Linked DNA regions of Rhodopseudomonas palustris. The protein of the gene in region 1 interacts with the protein of each later gene in a pairwise test. Links are inferred from orthologs where the notes say so. Each region holds a gene or a part of one and is shown on either strand. Other genes may lie near its edges.

Region 1 (4,144 bases):
AACGAGCATCAGCGCGGCTGCGATCATGCAGCCGGCGATGGCGGCGCGGCGCGCGCCGCGTGCGTCAGGTGCCGCTGCCGGTGCCAACCAGCTTCCAGTTCGGATCGCGCGAGCTGGTGTCGCGGGCGAAGGTCCAGACATCGGTGATGTCGGTGACCTTGTCGGGCGAGCCGTCGACCACCGCACCGGTCTTGTCGCGGGTCGCGGAGATCATCTGCGACACGAATTTCAGCGTCAGCATCGCGGTGCGATCACGCAGCTCCGCGCTGATCAGCTCGGCCTTCTCGATCGCGACGAAGCGGGATTCGACCTTCAGGTCGTTCTTTTCACGATCCTTGATGGCGGCGTCGAAGCTCTCATAGACCTCGCTCGACAGCAGGTCGCGCAGCGAGCGGCGGTCGCCGTTGGCGAACGCCATCACGATCATCTCGTAGGCACTCTTGGCGCCGTCCACGAAGTGACGGGCATCGAACGAGGAATCGTGTTGAGCGATGGCGTTGAGGCCGTGTTCCAGCTCGGAATCCGGCTCGGCGATGCCTTTCCAGCGGTCGGAGGGCGGCACCACGTCGGCATTCGGCGCGATCGGAGCCTGATCGATCACGGTGCCGGGCATCGAAATCACGTTGTTGTCCTGCTTGCCCGAAATCATGTCGCGCGCCGCGGCGCGATCGAACGGGGGCCGTTCGTTGCCGGTGCGCTGGCCGAGCACATTGCGCAGACGCAGGAAGATGAACACCGCGAGCGCCAGGAAGATAATGGTGTAAATATCCACGTCGCATTCACTTTCTGATCGGGCCGGGGCCTGCCGGCGCGGCTTTGGTCTCCGGCCTCGTGGCGCCAACGCGGCAAGGCCGGTTTTCACCATGTAGGCATCAACCGCGGCACGCCAATGGCGCGTTTTGGCACAGCCATTGGGGTTCGCAAGCCCAAGCGCGATCTCTGGAGCAGTCGTCGCGCGAGCTTACGCGTTTCGGGCCGATCCGGAAACCGGGAGCGGCCCGAAACCTGGTCGGGCAACGGTTAACGAATGGTTTATCGATGCGGCCTCGGGAACAAGGCGACCAGATTGCCGGTATCTGACGAAGGGCTGGACCGGGATCCAGCAGAGGCGTCCGTCTACCTTGTGGAACGCCGCAGGCGTATGATAGCCACTCGCCCCAGCACCCGCCCATTGTTGCGACGCTCGCCGCCGGCCGGCGGTCGCCTTCAGTCCGCTTCCAGGAGATTCATCGATGACCAACGGTAACGGCACGCCTCCCGAGGGTGCTCCTCCGCAGCTCAATGTGTTGGCGCAATACACCAAGGATCTGTCATTCGAGAACCCGAACGCTCCGGCGTCGCTCGCGCCGCAGCAGCAGCAGCCGGCGATCAACATCCAGATCAATGTCGGCGCCAACAATGTCGGCGAGAACGAATTCGAAGTGACGCTGTCGATCGAGGGCAAGGCCGAATCGGGCAGCAGCGTGCTGTTCAGCTTCGAACTGGCCTATGCGGGCGTGTTCCGGGTTCTGAACGTGCCGCAGGAGAACCTGCATCCGCTGATCATGATCGAATGCCCGCGGCTGCTGTTCCCGTTTGCCCGCGAGATCATCGCCAGCGCCGTGCGGGACGGCGGGTTCCCGCCCCTGATGCTCGATCCGGTCGATTTCATCGGCCTGTATCGCCAGAACCTCGAGCGCGCCCAGCAGCAGGGCCAGCCGAGCTGATCCGCTCGCCGCTCACGTTCATGACTTCTGCAATGCCCGGCCGACGTGCCGGGCATTGTCGTTTCGGGAAGACAAATAGTCAGGCGCCAGCGGCCAAATAGTCCGGCCAGATCGCCTTCTCGCCCATGGTGGCGATGAAGTCGCGGTGGGCTTCGAGGTCGGCGTCGGTCAGCCGGTTCGGCAGCGGCGCGGGTCGCTGGCGGCGACGGTTCTCGCTGGCAGCTCCGACCACCTCGGCCGGCACATCGGCCAAAATGAGCTGCGACTGCCGGGCACCGATCAGGTCGATATAGACCTCGGCCAATAGCTCGGCGTCGAGCAATGCGCCGTGCTTGGTCCGGCGCGAATTGTCGATCGCGTAGCGCGAACACAGATCGTCGAGCCGGTTCGACACGCCCGGATGCTTGCGGCGGGCGAGCAGCAGCGTGTCGACCAGCCGGTCGCGCGGCACCGGCGCACGCGACAGCCGTGACAGTTCGGCATTGATGAAGCCGATGTCGAATGAGGCGTTGTGGATCACCAGCGGGTCATCACCGATGAATTCGAGGAACTCATCGGCGACCTGGGCGAACAACGGCTTGTCGGCGAGGAACTCGGCCGACAGTCCGTGCACCGCAAAGGCCTCGGCCGGCATGTCGCGTTCGGGATTGAGGTAGCGATGATAGGTGCGGCCGGTCGGCATCCGGTTGAAGATCTCGACGCAGCCGATTTCGACCAGCCGGTCACCGCGCAGCGGGTCGAGGCCGGTGGTTTCGGTATCGAGGACGATCTCGCGCATCGCTTCTGATCAGGTCGTTGTTGTCGGGGATCCGGCGAATCAATCGCGCCGGCGCGGCATTCTAGCAGCCGCCTCGAGGATTTCGCGGATCTGGGCCCGCACCGGGTCGAGTCCGTTGGACGTATCCACGACGAAATCCGCACGCTTGCGCTTTTCGGCATCGGGCATCTGCCGAGCCAGAATGGCGTCGAGCTTGTCGGGGGTCATGTTGTCACGCGCGAGAATCCGTTCACGCTGCACCTCCGGCGAGGTCGTCACCACCACCACCGCGTCGACACGCTTTTCGCCGCCGGTTTCGAACAAGAGCGGCACATCGACCACTGCGACCGCGGCGCCGGATGACTCGGCATCGTCGAGAAACTGCTGGTGATGGGCGCGCAGCATCGGGTGCACGATTGCTTCGAGCCGCTTCATCGCAGCCGGATCATGCACAACCTTTGCCGACAGCAGCGCGCGATCGACCTTGCCGCCGACCGTGGTGCCGGGAAACGCGGCTTCGATCGCCGGCACCGCTTCGTTCTCGTAGATCTTATGCACGGTCGCATCGGCGTCATAGACCGGCACGCCGGCTTCGGCGAACAGCTTGGCGGTGGTCGATTTGCCCATCCCGATCGAACCGGTCAGTCCGAGCACCAGCATTCCGTCGCCTCCGTCTTCGTCGCGAGACATTTCAGATCCGATTCCGATCGGTTCTGAGACTCGCTTTTTTTCTGGTTCGTCGTCCGCGCGTCAGACCGCCAGCAGGTTCTGGCTACGCAGAAAACCGAGCAACGGCAACAGCGGCAGTCCAAGGATGGTGAAATGATCGCCGTGGATGCCGTCGAACAGATGCACTCCGAGACCTTCGATCTGATAGGCGCCGACACTGGTAGTGGCTTTATCACCGACAACGTCCAGATAGGCATCGATCTCGGCTTCGGTCAGCGGCCGCATCGTCATGCGCGCGATCGAGACGTCGGCGAACAGCGTGATGCCGTTGCGCACCATCGCGATCGCCGAATGCAATTCGTGGCGGCGGCCGGCGAGCTCGCGGAGCTGCCTGGCGGCGGCGGCGCGATCGGCGGGCTTGTTGAAGCCGCGCGCACCGAGCGCCAGCGTCTGATCGGCGCCGAGCACCAGACGGCCCGGATGATGATTGCTGACGAACGCCGCCTTCTGCTCGGCCAGCAAAGCGGCGATCTCGCCCGGCGCGCTGAGACCCGACGCATCCGCGATGCCGCGTTCATCGATGTCGGCGGGAATCGCGTCGAACGGAATCCCGGCATTGGCGAGCACTGTCTGCCGGGCGCGGCTTTGCGAAGCCAGCACCAGCGGCTGCGGCCCGAGCCACAGCGTCATTCCGGGCCTCTCTGGCGCTGCCTGTCGGCCAGCAGCTTCATGATCGCCGCGGCGGTCTCCTCGATCGAACGGCGGGTGACGTCGAGCAGTGACCAGCCGTATTTGGCGCTGAGCTTGCGGGCCAGCAGCACTTCGTCGGTGACCGCCTGGCGATCGATATAGGAATCGTTGCCGGCGCCGGCGCCGAGACTCAGAAGCCGGTTCTGCCGGACCTGAATCAATCGTTCGGGCGACGCGTGCAGGCTGACCACCAGCGGCTTCTTCAAGGTCTCGAGCTGGTGCGGAATCGGAATGCCGGCCACCAGCGGCACATTGGCGGTGC
Region 2 (4,640 bases), 2.4 Mb from region 1 along the record:
CGTAGCTGCACTCGTCGTACCAGTCGTGATAGCTCTGATACACCCGCAGGCAGACCGGATAGTCCCGCGCCTCGGCGGTGGTGGTCAGGCCGAGGCCGGCGAGCATCGCGATCAGGAACAGCTTGCGCATCGTCGTGGGTATCCTTGCTGAGCGGCCGAGCGCCTCAGCGGCGACTCAAGGCCTACGTACCAGTATTGCAGAAATTTATGACGTCCGAGGGGCCAGGCGCACATGCGCCGGCTCAATGCCGCTTGGCACGGCTGGTCCGCGGCGCCGCCGACGGCTGATACCACGGATTGACTACGCATTGTCCGGCGATGCCCGAGGCCGACGGCCGGCACTGCTCGATCGAAACGTAGCGGCACTCGTCGTAGCGCACCGGGCCGTACACCCGCAGGCAGACCGGATAGTTGTCGTAGGGCGCCTGCGCCGCGGCCGCCGCGGGCAGCATCAGCCCTGCCAGCAGTCCCATCGCTGCAATCCGCATCGTCGTCTCCGCTGCTATGGCGCGTTCGCTGTCGCGAAGCGAGACGCGTCGTCGTCGATCCGTGCGCGAATCCCGAATGACCGTCAATCCGTGTTGCGCCGGTGAACTTCGGGGATAGTAACGTCTCGTTAACGGTCAGGGTTGCTGCGCAGCGCGCTTGCTTGACTCTAGAACGAAATGAGAACAATGTTCTTGTTATGTTCACAAGGTCAGGGAGGCGGACGATGTTGAAGATCTTCATCCAGGAAGCTGCGGCGCTGACGTCGATTGCGCTCTTCATCGGCATGGTGGCGGTGTGGGCCCAGGTGCTGGCGCAGGCCTGAACTCGGACTGCGTTGCGACCGCTTCGGCATAGCGGGGATAAGCAGGCCGCGAATGCTTGCGGTGAAGGGTAAGGGAGCCCACGATTGGGCTTCCGAGTCGGGGGCCGTGACGGCTCCGGTTCCGCAAACCACCCGTTCAACCCGCACGTTTTATCCGAAGAGCCGCCGCGCCGATGAGCAACGCCGGATTCGTCCATCTGCACGTCCACTCGGCCTATTCGCTTCTGAAAGGCTCGATGAAGATCGCCAAGCTCGCGGAGCTGGCGAAGGCCGACCGCCAGCCGGCGCTGGCGCTCACCGACACCGACAACATGTTCGGCGGCCTGGAATTCTCCGACAAGCTGTCGGGCTCGGGGATCCAGCCGATCGTCGGGCTCGAACTCGGAATTGATTTCGGCGACCAGGATCCGAACTCCCGCCACGGCGCACTTGCGACGCCGGCGCGGATCGTGCTCTTGGCGGCGCGCGAGCAGGGTTATCGCAGCCTGATGCGGCTGAACTCGCGTGCGTTCCTCGAAACGCCGGTCAACCAGGTCCCCCATATCAAGCTCGACTGGCTCGACGGCGAGACTGATGGTGTGATCGCGCTGACCGGCGGGCCCGACGGTCCGATCTCGCTGGCGATGCTGACTGACCCGGCGCTCGCCGCGCAGCGCTGCGAGCGGCTGCAGCAGGCGTTCGGCGACCGCCTCTATGTCGAGCTGCAGCGCCACGGCACCGAGGCCGAGCGCCGCGCCGAGGGCGGGTTGATCGATCTCGCCTACGACAAGGGCCTGCCGCTGGTCGCGACCAACGAGCCGCATTTCGCCAGCACCGAGGACTACGAAGCGCACGACGCATTGCTGTGCATCGCCTCCGGCAAGCTGATCGCCGAGACCGATCGTGTCCAGTTCACGCCCGATCACCGCTTCAAGACCCGCGCCGAGATGGCGGTGCTGTTCGCCGACCTGCCCGAGGCGCTGGCCTCGACGGTGGAGATCGCGCAGCGCTGTGCCTATCGGCCGCTGACCCGCAAGCCGATCCTGCCGCTGTTCACGGTCGGCGCCGGCGTCAGCGACGCGGTGGAAGCCGCCGCCGCCGAAGCCGCCGAGCTGCGCCGCCAGGCCGAGCTGGGCCTCGCCAAGCGGCTCAGCGTTCACGGCCTGTCGCCGGGCACGACCGAGGAGGACTACAACAAGCGGCTCGCTTTCGAGCTCGACGTCATCACCCGCATGAAATACGCGGGCTACTTCCTGATCGTGTCGGACTTCATCAAATGGGCCAAGGCGCACGGCATTCCGGTCGGTCCGGGCCGTGGTTCGGGCGCCGGCTCGCTGGTGGCGTATTCGCTGACCATCACCGATCTCGATCCGATCCGTTTCGGCCTGCTGTTCGAGCGCTTTCTCAATCCCGAACGTGTGTCGATGCCGGACTTCGATATCGACTTCTGTCAGGACCGCCGCGGCGAAGTGATCGAATACGTGCAGCAGCGCTACGGCCGCGATCAGGTGGCGCAGATCATCACTTTCGGTACGCTTCAGGCGCGCGGCGTGCTGCGCGACGTCGGCCGCGTGCTGCAGATGCCGTACGGTCAGGTCGACAAGCTGACCAAGCTGGTGCCGCAGAATCCCGCCGCGCCGATCACCCTGAAGCAGGCGATCGAAGGCGAGCCGAAGCTGCAGGCGGCGCGCGACGAAGACCCGATCGTGGCGCGCGCGTTCGACATCGCCCAGAAGCTCGAAGGCCTGACCCGTCACGCCTCGACCCACGCCGCCGGCATCGTGATCGGCGATCGCCCACTCAGCGATCTGGTGCCGCTGTATCGCGATCCAAAATCCGACATGCCGGTGACCCAGTTCAACATGAAATGGGTCGAGCCCGCGGGCCTCGTCAAATTCGACTTCCTCGGCCTGAAGACGCTGACGACGCTCGACGTCGCGGTGAAGCTCCTGAAGCAGCGCGACATCCATGTCGATCTGCACACGCTGCCGATCGACGATGCGCCGAGCTACCAGATGCTGGCTCGCGGCGACGTGGTCGGCGTGTTCCAGGTTGAAAGCGCCGGCATGCGGCGGGCGCTGATCGACATGCGTCCCGACCGGTTCGAGGACATCATCGCGCTGGTGGCGCTGTATCGCCCGGGCCCGATGGCCAACATCCCGACCTACTGCGCCCGCAAGCACGGCGACGAGGAGCCCGAGTATCTGCATCCGATGCTGGAGCCGATTCTGAAGGAGACGTTCGGCGTCATCATCTACCAGGAACAGGTGATGCAGATCGCGCAGGTGATGGCCGGCTACTCGCTCGGCGACGCCGACCTGCTGCGCCGCGCGATGGGCAAGAAGATCCGCGCCGAGATGGACAAGCAGCGCGCGATCTTCGTCGAGGGCGCGGTCAAGAACGGCGTCGCCAAGGACGCCGCCGACACCATCTTCGACCTGCTCGCCAAATTCGCCGACTACGGCTTCAACAAGAGCCACGCGGCCGCCTATGCGCTGGTGTCGTACCACACCGCCTACATGAAGGCGCACTATCCGGTGGAATTCCTCGCCGCGTCGATGACGCTGGAAATCCACAACACCGACAAGCTCAGCGAATTCCGCGCCGAGGCGCAGCGGCTCGGCATCAAGGTCGAGGCGCCGTCGGTCAACCGCTCCGGCGCCACTTTCGAGGTCGGTCCCAACACGATCTACTACGCGCTCGGCGGCCTGAAGGGCGTCGGCCTGCAGGCGGTGCAACAGATCGTCGAGGCGCGCGGCGACAAGCCGTTCGCCTCGCTCGCCGACTTTGCCGCGCGCGTCAATCCGCGCGCCATCAACCGGCGCGTCGTCGAATGTCTCGCCGCCGCCGGCGCGTTCGACTGCCTCAACTCGAACCGCGCGGCGGTGTTCGCGGGCGCCGACGCCATTGTGGCCGCATGCCAGCGCAATCATGAAGCTGCGACCAGCGGCCAGAACGACATGTTCGGCGGCCTGTCGGACGTCCCCTCGATCATCCTGCCGCAGCTCGACGCCTGGCTGCCGTCGGAGCGGCTGCGCCGCGAATACGACGCGATCGGCTTCTTCCTGTCGGGCCATCCGCTCGACGATTACGCCACTGCCCTGAAGCGGCTGCGGGTGCAGTCCTGGAACGAGTTCTGCAAGGCGGTGAAATCCGGCGCCACCGCCGGAAAGGTTGCCGCCACGGTGGTGTCGCGGATGGAGCGGCGCACCAAGACCGGCAACAAGATGGGCATCATCGGATTGTCGGATCCGACCGGGCATTTCGAGGCGGTACTGTTCTCCGAGGGGCTGGCGCAATATCGCGAGGTGCTGGAGCCGGGGGCCGCGGTGCTGATGCAGCTCGGCGCCGAATTGCAGGGTGAGGACGTCCGCGCCCGTGTGCTGCATGCCGAACCGCTCGACGCCGCCGCGGCGAAGACCCAGAAGGGCCTGCGGATCTTCCTGCGCGACACCAAGCCGCTGGAGTCGCTGACCAAACGTCTTCAGCCCCCGGAGTCCCGGGCCGCCGGCGGGAACGTCGCGCTGGTGTTGCGGCTCGATCCGCAGACCGAGGTCGAATTCGAGATTCCCGGCCGCTTCCAGGTTTCGCCGCAGATCGCCGGCGCGATCAAGGCGGTCAGCGGCGTCGAGCACGTCGAGACGCTGTGAGCGGCGAGGGCGCTGACGTCCCATCGCCGAGCCCGGCCGTCGCACCACGCCTTACTCGAGGCGGGATCCATTCAATCGCCGTTCAGGCTGCGGCGCGCTGAAATGCGCGCGACGGCGATCCGTCGGTTCGGCGGCGCCCATGAATCGGGTCTCTGGCCATGCGTTTCCATCCCGTGCTGTCTTTGGTCTCCGCCGTTCTC

Evidence for each region.
Region 2: the proteins of dnaQ (region 1) and dnaE interact in binary tests that used the Escherichia coli proteins (3 or more experiments, as listed by UniProt). The link is inferred for Rhodopseudomonas palustris from one-to-one orthologs.

Annotation. Positions count from the first base shown.
Region 1 is NZ_CP041387.1:4,593,268-4,597,411, reverse strand. What follows is about bases 636-3,567. They hold dnaQ (DNA polymerase III subunit epsilon), read right to left. Parts: upstream 2,485-3,567; coding sequence 1,786-2,484; downstream 636-1,785. Other genes in these bases: FLL57_RS21190 (Maf family protein), read right to left, coding at 3,214-3,567; coaE (dephospho-CoA kinase), read right to left, coding at 2,524-3,123; secB (protein-export chaperone SecB), read left to right, coding at 1,233-1,706; FLL57_RS21210 (Tim44/TimA family putative adaptor protein), read right to left, coding at 636-772. In the rest of the region: mltA (murein transglycosylase A), read right to left, coding at 1-27; more of FLL57_RS21210, read right to left, coding at 65-635; more of FLL57_RS21190, read right to left, coding at 3,568-3,822; FLL57_RS21185 (pyruvate, water dikinase regulatory protein), read right to left, coding at 3,819-4,144. UniProt on the Escherichia coli protein: DNA polymerase III is a complex, multichain enzyme responsible for most of the replicative synthesis in bacteria. The epsilon subunit contain the editing function and is a proofreading 3'-5' exonuclease.
Region 2 is NZ_CP041387.1:2,179,414-2,184,053, reverse strand. Bases 607-4,640 are described here. They hold dnaE (DNA polymerase III subunit alpha), read left to right. Parts: upstream 607-984; coding sequence 985-4,440; downstream 4,441-4,640. Other genes in these bases: FLL57_RS09955 (caspase family protein), read left to right, coding at 4,599-4,640. In the rest of the region: FLL57_RS09970 (DUF3551 domain-containing protein), read right to left, coding at 1-130; FLL57_RS09965 (DUF3551 domain-containing protein), read right to left, coding at 243-488. UniProt on the Escherichia coli protein: DNA polymerase III is a complex, multichain enzyme responsible for most of the replicative synthesis in bacteria. This DNA polymerase also exhibits 3' to 5' exonuclease activity. The alpha chain is the DNA polymerase catalytic subunit.